Linked DNA regions of Solidesulfovibrio fructosivorans JJ]. The main gene of each other region encodes a partner of the protein of the gene in region 2 in a complex. Links are inferred from orthologs where the notes say so. Each region holds a gene or a part of one and is shown on either strand. Other genes may lie near its edges.

Region 1 (3,527 bases), on a different replicon or contig from region 2:
GCGGCAAGGCCCTGGCCACGCCGCGCAAGTAAAGGGAGACTGCCATGGCTACCGTTACCGTCAAGCTGCTCAAAAGGCGCTACGGCAATACGCCCAAGCAGTGCGGCACTCTTGCCGCCCTGGGGCTCAAGAAGATCCGGCAGGAACGTTCCTTCGAGAAGTCCGACACCGTGCTCGGCATGATCGAGAAGGTCAAGCACCTGGTTGAGGTTACCGAGTCATGAAACTCCACGAGATATATCCGTTCCCTGAGGAGCGCGTGAGCCGCAAGCGCATCGGTCGCGGCCGCGGCACCGGTCAGGGGTGCACCGCCGGCAAGGGCAACAAGGGCCAGAACGCCCGCGCGGGCGTGTCCGAGCGCCCCTGGTTCGAAGGCGGCCAGATGCCGCTGGCCCGTCGGCTGCCCAAGCGGGGATTTAAGAACTACAAGTTCAAGATCGTCTACCAGCCCTTGAACCTCGATCGGCTCCTGGCCGCTTTCGAGGGCAAGACCGAGATCAGCCTGGACGACATCTACGAACGTGGCCTGGCTAGCGCCGGCGCGCTGGTGAAGATCCTGAGCCAGGGCGAGGTCTCCGCCGCCGTGACCGTTGAGGCCCATCGCTTCAGCGCCAAGGCGGCCGAGAAGATCACCGCTGCCGGTGGCAAGGCCGTGATGCTCGGCGCCGCCGAAGCCGAACCCGTAACGGAATAAGAACGGAAGTTGCCGTGGCACTTACCGGAGTCGAGAATCTGGCGCGTCTGCCGGAGCTGAAGAAAAAGCTCCTCTGGACGTTTTTCCTGGTGGCCGTCTACCGGATCGGCGTGCATGTGCCGGTGCCGGGGGTGGATACGACCGCGCTGGCGGACTTTTTCGAGAGCGCCAAGAACACCCTGTTCGGCCTCTTCGACATGTTTTCCGGCGGCGGCTTGCGCAACCTCTCCATCTTCGCGCTTGGCATCATGCCCTACATCTCCTCCTCCATCATCATCCAGCTGCTGACCGTCGTCAGCCCCGAGCTGGCCAAGATGCAGAAGGAGGAGGGGGCCGCCGGGCGCAAGAAGATCACCCAATACACCCGTTACGGCACGGTGCTCATCACCATCATCCAGGGCTTCGGCATCGCCGTGGGCCTGGAGAGCATGGCCAGCCCGACCGGCGCGCCGGTGGTCGTCATGGCCGGCTGGGGCTTTCGCCTCATGACCATCCTGACCCTGACCACGGGCACGATCTTCCTCATGTGGCTGGGCGAGCTGATGACCGACAAAGGTATCGGCAACGGCATCTCCATGATTATCTATGCCGGTATCGTGGCCGGGTTGCCCCGGGCCGTGCTGTCCACCTTCGATCTGCTCAAGGCGGGCGAGATTTCGCTTTTCGTCCTTGTGTTCATCGTGGTGCTGATGCTGGCGGTCCTGGTCGCCATCGTGTTCATGGAACGCGGCACCAGGCGCATACCGATCCAATACGCCAAACGCATGGTGGGGCGGAAAATGTACGGCGGCCAGACCACGCATCTGCCGCTTCGCGTCAATACCGCCGGCGTCATTCCGCCCATTTTCGCCTCGTCCATTCTGCTTTTCCCGGCGACTCTGGGCGAATTCTCCAGCGTGCCGTGGCTTAAGACCGTGGCCGCGTTTTTCAGCCCCCAAACGATCACCTACAATGTGATCTTCGTGGCGCTGATCGTCTTCTTTTGCTACTTCTACACGGCCATCATCTTCGATCCGGCCGATATTGCCGAAAATATCCGCAAACAAGGTGGGTTCATTCCGGGCATCCGCCCCGGCGCCAAGACCAAGGAGTTCATCGACAAGGTCCTGGCCCGCATCACGCTTTGGGGTTCGCTTTATATATCCGTGGTCTGCGTGTTGCCCATGGTCATGATCCAGCAATTCAACGTGCCGTTTTACTTCGGCGGCACCTCGCTTCTGATCGTTGTTGGTGTGGCCATGGATTTCATGTCGCAGATCGAGTCCTATCTGATCTCCCGGCAGTATGAGGGTCTCATGCAGAAAGGCCGGATCAAGGGCAGGTAGATGTTTTGAAGAAGGTCAGGGGGATATTCCTCAAAAATGACCTTGAGATTGCTTCCATGCGGCAGGCCTGCCGGATCGTGGCCATCATCTTGCAAGAGTTGACGGAAGCGGTCAAACCGGGTGTGCGCACCATGCAATTCGAGGACATCGCGCGCAAGCGGTGTGATGATTTCAAGGTCAAGCCGGCGTTTCTGGGGATGTACGGCTTTCCGTACGCCCTGTGCTGCTCGGTCAATGAGGAAGTCGTCCATGGCTTCCCGTCCGACCGGGTGCTTGAGGAAGGGGACATCGTCAGTTTCGACATGGGCGTGGTCTACGACGGCTTTTACGGCGACGCGGCCACGACCGCCCCGGTGGGGCGGATCGACGCGGCAGCGGCGGCGCTTTTGCAGGTGACGCGGGAATCGCTGGAAACGGGCATCACCCAGGCTCGGACCGGCAATGATTTGTATGATATTTCGCGGGCCGTGCAAAAATATGTTGAAGGACATGGCCTGAGTGTTGTAAGACGATTTGTTGGTCACGGCATCGGGAGAAAGTTGCACGAAAAGCCTGAAATCCCGAATTTCGAGCCGCGGGACGCCCACCCCGTTCCCTTGCAGCCCGGAATGGTGCTGGCCATCGAACCCATGGTGACCGCCGGCGGTCCCGACGTCGAAGTGCTGTCCGACAACTGGACGGCCGTGACCAAGGACCGCAGCCTGTCGGCTCATTTCGAGCATACGGTGGCTGTGACCAAAAACGGACCTCGGATTTTAAGCCTGGTTGATTGATGCGACCGATGCCGGCAGGCACCGGTCGTTTCCATCGCCGGGATACGGAGAGAGCGACATGAAAGTCAGACCCTCGGTGAAAAAACTTTGTCCCAAGTGCAAAATCATCCGGCGTCACGGCGTGGTTCGGGTGATCTGCGAGAACCCCCGGCATAAACAGCGTCAGGGATAACGGAGGAACGTCGTGGCCAGAATCGCGGGAGTCGACCTTCCCAAAAATAAGCGCATGGATATCGCGCTGACCTACATTTACGGCATCGGCCGCACCACGGCCCTTACGATCCTCGAAGCGAGCGGCGTCGATTGGACGAAGAATTCCGACGCCCTGACCCCCGAGGAAACCAACACCATCCGCAAGGAAATCGAGGCCAACCACAAGGTCGAGGGTGATTTGCGGCGTGATGTGACCGCCAATATCAAGCGCCTCATGGACATCGGCTGCTATCGTGGGTTTCGCCACCGTCGCGGGCTTCCCTGCCGCGGACAGCGCACCCACACCAATGCGCGCACCCGCAAGGGTCCGCGTCGCGGCGTGATGGCCAAGAAGAAAAAGTAACCGCAATAACCACGTGACGGGCCCCTTTAGGGCCGTTTCGGAGATATACCCATGGCGAAACCGCGCCGCATCGGCAAAAAGGAACGTAAGAACATTCCCGTGGGCGTGGCCCATATCCAGGCCTCGTTTAACAACACCATCGTGACCTTCACCGACCAGAAGGGCAATGTGGTGAGCTG
Region 2 (4,369 bases):
GGAAGGTGCCGACCAGGGCCGCGCCGATGCTGTGGCCGAGCACCTCGGGCGGCTCGTTGATCTTGCCCATGGTCAAAACGATGCCAAGCACCGCGGCCACGATGCCGAGTCCCGGCAGCGAGTCGGCCACCCGGGTGACCGCCGAGGGCGCGATCATGGCGTGGTGGTGCAGGGTGGCGATGTCGGTGCGCATGAGGTCGTCGTAGCGGTGGGCGTCGATGCCTTCCGAAAGCAGGGCCTTGATGTTGTCGCAGATGAAATAGGCCAGCTGCTTGTTTTTGGCGATGTTGGGGTAGCGGTTGATGGTGGAGGACTGCTCGGGTTGGGAGACGTGGGGCTCGAGGGCGACGATGCCGTCGCGGCGGGCGATGTTCATGAGCTCGAAAAGCAGGGTGAGCAGGTCCTGGTAGTCGGAGGAGGAGGCTTCCTTGCCCGAGAACACGTGCAGGATGTGCTTGAAGGTGCCGATGACCACGGACTTGGGCGCGGAGATGAGAAAGGAACCGAGGGCCGCGCCGCCGATGATGAGCAGCTCGATGGGCTGCATGAGCACGCCCAAATGGCCGCCTTCCAAAAGGAAGCCGCCGATGACGCAGCCAAGGACAACGACGATGCCGATGATAACGAACATGACCCACCATGCGGGCGCACGTACGGGCCGCCCCGGACTGCCGGGGAGGGGACGGTCGTTTCCCTCCCCGGCGGTGTGAACGCGTTTTTGCCGCGTGGGGCTAGGTGTAGAAAAAACCCGGCCGTGGGGCAAGCGCCCCGCGCGCGAGCGCTATTTGTTGGCGCCGCAGCACTTCTTGTATTTCTTGCCGCTGCCGCAGGGACAGGGATCGTTGCGGCCGATCTTGGGCTCGCTGCGGCGTTTGGGGGCCTTTTTGGGGGCCTCGCCCGTTTCCGCGCCCGAGTACTGGAGGTTGGCCGTGTCGTCCTTGTGCTGGAACTCCTGTTCGGGCGCCTCGCTTCTGATCTGCACCCGGGAAAGGGCCCGGATGGTGGCGTCGCGGATGCTCGTGATCAGGTACTGGAACAGCTCGAAGCCCTCGCGCTTGTACTCCTGCTTGGGGTCCTTCTGGCCGTAGCCGCGAAGGCCGATGCCGTCGCGCAGGTGGTCCATGGCCAGGAGATGTTCCTTCCAGTGCCGGTCCAGGCTGTCGAGCAGGAAGTAGCGGGCGATCTCGCGGTACTGCTGCCCGGCCACGTCGGACAGCTCCTTTTGCCGGGAAAGGGCCTTGTCGAGCACGGCCTTCTTTTCGTCCTCTTCGCCGGTCGTCAGCGCCATCTTGAGGTCAAGCAGGTCCTCGATGAGCGAGCCGGCCGTTTCCAGGTCCTCGGCCTCGTGGTGCCCCTTGGCCGCTTCCAGGGGCGCGAAGATCTCGTCCACGATCTCCTCGATGGCGTCGGTCACGAAGACTTCGGGCTCGGACGTCTCCATGAGTTCGCGCCGGCGGGAGTAGATGACCTCGCGCTGCTGGTTCATGACGTTGTCGTATTCGAGCAGCTGCTTGCGGATTTCGAAGTTGTGGGCTTCCACCCGCTTCTGGGCGTTTTCGATGGCCCGGGAGACCATGCGGTTCTCGATGGGCTCGCCGTCCTCCATGCCGAGCTTGTCCATGATGCCCTTGAGGCGATCGGAGCCGAAAAGGCGCATGAGGTCGTCGTCAAGGGCCAGGTAGAAGCGCGAGGAGCCCGGGTCGCCCTGACGGCCGGAACGGCCGCGCAACTGGTTGTCGATGCGCCGGGACTCGTGGCGCTCGGTGCCGAGGATGTGCAGGCCGCCGAGGTCGGTGACGCCCTCGCCGAGTACGATGTCCGTGCCGCGGCCGGCCATGTTGGTGGCGATGGTGACGCGGCCGGCGTGGCCGGCCTGGGCCACGATCTCGGCTTCCTTCTCGTGGTTCTTGGCGTTTAAGACGTCGTGGGGCACGCCGCTTTTCTTGAGCAGCCCGGAGAGCAGCTCCGACTTTTCGATGGACACCGTGCCGACCAGGACGGGCTGGCCGCGCCCGTGCAGCTCCTTGACGTCCTTGGCGATGGCCGCGAACTTTTCGTGCTGGGTCTTGTAGACGAGGTCCGGGAAGTCCTTGCGGATCATGGGCTGGTTGGTGGGGATGGAGATGACTTCCAGGTCGTAGATCTCGCGGAATTCCACGGCTTCGGTGTCGGCCGTACCGGTCATGCCGCCGAGTTTGTCGTACATGCGGAAGTAATTCTGGAAGGTGATGGTGGCCAGCGTCTGGTTTTCGGCCTCCACGTCCACGTGTTCCTTGGCCTCGAGCGCCTGGTGCAGGCCGTCGGAGTAGCGCCGGCCGGGCATGAGGCGGCCGGTGAACTCGTCGACGATGAGGACCTCGCCGTCTTTCACCACGTAGTCCACGTCGCGCTGGAAGATGTGGTGGGCCTTGAGCGCCTGGAGCACGTGGTGCTGCAGGGTGATGTTGGCGGCGTCGTAGAGGTTGTCGATTTTGAGCACCTGCTCCATGCGGGCCACGCCGTCGTCGGTTAAAAGCACGGTGCGGGCCTTCTCGTCGACGGTGAAGTCCCTCTCCTTGTGCAGCATGGGAATGAAGGCGTCGATGCGGGCGTAGAGGGTCGAGGAATCCTCGGCCTGGCCGGAGATGATGAGCGGGGTTCTGGCTTCGTCGATGAGGATGGAGTCCACTTCGTCGACGATGGCGAAGTTGAGTTCGCGCTGCACGAGCTGTTCCTTGTAGAACTTCATGTTGTCGCGCAGGTAGTCGAAGCCGAACTCGTTGTTGGTGCCGTAGGTGATGTCCGCGTTGTAGGCGGCCTGGCGCTCGGGGTCGTCGAGGCCGTGGACGATGGTGCCGACGGAGAGGCCCAGGAAGTTGTAGAGCTTGCCCATCCAGGCGGCGTCGCGCTTGGCCAGGTAGTCGTTGACGGTAATCAGGTGCACGCCCTTGCCGGACAGGGCGTTAAGGACCACGGGCAGGGTGGCGACGAGGGTTTTGCCTTCACCGGTCTTCATCTCGGCGATCTTGCCCTGGTGCAGGGTGATGCCGCCGATGAGCTGCACGTCGAAGTGGCGCATGCCGAGGGAGCGCACCGAACCCTCGCGCACCAGGGCGAAGGTTTCGGGCAGGATGTCGTCCAGGCCGCGACCTTCCGCCACTTCCTGGCGCAGTTCGGCCACGCGCGCGCGCATCTCCTCGTCGGAGAGGGCTTTGACCTGCGGCTCGAAGGCGTTTATGGCCGCGACCAGCGGGCGCAGCCCCTTGAGATAGCGTTCGTTTCTTGACCCGACGATTTTTCGGGCGATGGTCTTGAGCATCGAATCGACTCCTTTATGGGGCGGGGCGCGATGGATTTCCATCCAGCCCGGCCCGACGTCCAACGGGCGTTGGTTGGCGTTTTACGCGGGACGCGGTCCGGCGGCGCGGCGGCGACGCGGCATGGGCGCGCGGCTGGCGGGTGGCCGCGCGGCGCGTCAGCCGATGCACTCCAGCCAGTGTCCGACGACAATGTCCTTGGGGGCGACGCTGCGCAGCTGGGTGACGCAGCCGGCGCAGCCGGTGACGATCTGGTCGCCCGGGGCCGGATTGTAGACGGCCAGGGCATGGGCCGCCACGGCGTCGGAGAGTTCCGGCGATGTCAGTTTGGTCAGGCCCCCGAAGCCGCAGCACGGCGTTTCGGATTCCTTGAAAACGATGCGCTCCCCCATGGCCCGGCGCAAAAAGGTCAGGTCCTGGTTGCCGCCGGCCCCGTGGCAGGGACGGTGGTAGCGCACGTGCGCGGGCGCCGCCTCGCCGAGGCGAAAGGACGTGCCCCCCATGAGTTCGGCCAGGGAAACGAGATTTTCGCGCCACAGCCCGATTTCGTCCATGGCCAGCCCCAGGTCCTTGCGGGCGTAGGCCCGAAGCCCGCAACGGCAGGTGGCGCAAAAGACCACCATCAGCGGCCGGCCGGCCTTGCGCCAGGCCTCGATATTCTGCTGCTGCATGGCGGCCTGGGCCTCGGGCGCGCCGGCATGGCCCAGCGTGCAGCCGCAGCAGGTGAACCCGGGATCGGGCAAGACGTCGAGGCCGAGGCCGGCAAGCAACCGCCTGGCCGTTTCCTTCCAGCGCGGGTTGGCGTGCTCGGCCACGCAGCCGGCGAAGATCACGCACTTTTTCCCGGCATGGGCGGTTTCGAAGGACTCGGGGAAAAGCCAGGGGGCGGGGGCCTTGCCCGCGCCCATGGCCTCGATGGCCGCCTTGGCCCTGCTGACGGCCTCGACCGGCACATTGCCGGGCACGAGCTTGGTCAGGGTCCGGGCCAACGGCCACATGAGCCCCGCCTGCTCGATCCACAGCTTCCAGAGAAAGCCGGCGAAGCCCGGGTGCGAGGCGCGCAGTTCGGCCAC

Evidence for each region.
Region 1: the proteins of secA (region 2) and secY are in contact, whole or in part, in a crystal structure (PDB 3DIN), measured with the Thermotoga maritima proteins. The link is inferred for Solidesulfovibrio fructosivorans JJ] from one-to-one orthologs. Residues at the interface, in WP_004082002.1 of Thermotoga maritima: Glu261, Ala262, Arg263, Lys300, Ala301, Arg302, Thr303, Ile304, Ile305, Leu323, Tyr324, Asp325, Pro326, Val329, Ser330, Tyr333, Ile336, Lys340, Phe345, Val349, Glu363, Phe364, Tyr374, Ser375, Gly376, Gly377, Glu393, Ile395, Thr482, Ser483; in WP_004081795.1 of Thermotoga maritima: Glu108, Gly109, Glu110, Glu111, Ala236, Glu237, Arg238, Arg239, Ile240, Thr241, Ile242, Gln243, Tyr244, Ala245, Arg246, Arg247, Val248, Thr249, Gly250, Arg251, Arg252, Val253, Tyr254, Gly256, Ala257, Ser258, Thr259, Tyr260, Leu261, Pro262.

The regions. Positions count from the first base shown.
Region 1 is NZ_AECZ01000009.1:135,213-138,739, forward strand. Bases 36-2,863 are described here. They hold secY (preprotein translocase subunit SecY), read left to right. Parts: upstream 36-708; coding sequence 709-2,019; downstream 2,020-2,863. Other genes in these bases: rpmD (50S ribosomal protein L30), read left to right, coding at 45-224; rplO (50S ribosomal protein L15), read left to right, coding at 221-694; map (type I methionyl aminopeptidase), read left to right, coding at 2,025-2,792; rpmJ (50S ribosomal protein L36), read left to right, coding at 2,851-2,863. In the rest of the region: rpsE (30S ribosomal protein S5), read left to right, coding at 1-32; more of rpmJ, read left to right, coding at 2,864-2,964; rpsM (30S ribosomal protein S13), read left to right, coding at 2,977-3,348; rpsK (30S ribosomal protein S11), read left to right, coding at 3,400-3,527. UniProt on the Escherichia coli protein: The central subunit of the protein translocation channel SecYEG. Consists of two halves formed by TMs 1-5 and 6-10.
Region 2 is NZ_AECZ01000052.1:1,095-5,463, forward strand. Bases 541-3,668 are described here. They hold secA (preprotein translocase subunit SecA), read right to left. Parts: upstream 3,299-3,668; coding sequence 782-3,298; downstream 541-781. Other genes in these bases: motA (flagellar motor stator protein MotA), read right to left, coding at 541-631; DESFRDRAFT_RS19645 ((Fe-S)-binding protein), read right to left, coding at 3,455-3,668. Also shown: more of motA, read right to left, coding at 1-540; more of DESFRDRAFT_RS19645, read right to left, coding at 3,669-4,369. UniProt on the Escherichia coli protein: Required for protein export, interacts with the SecYEG preprotein conducting channel.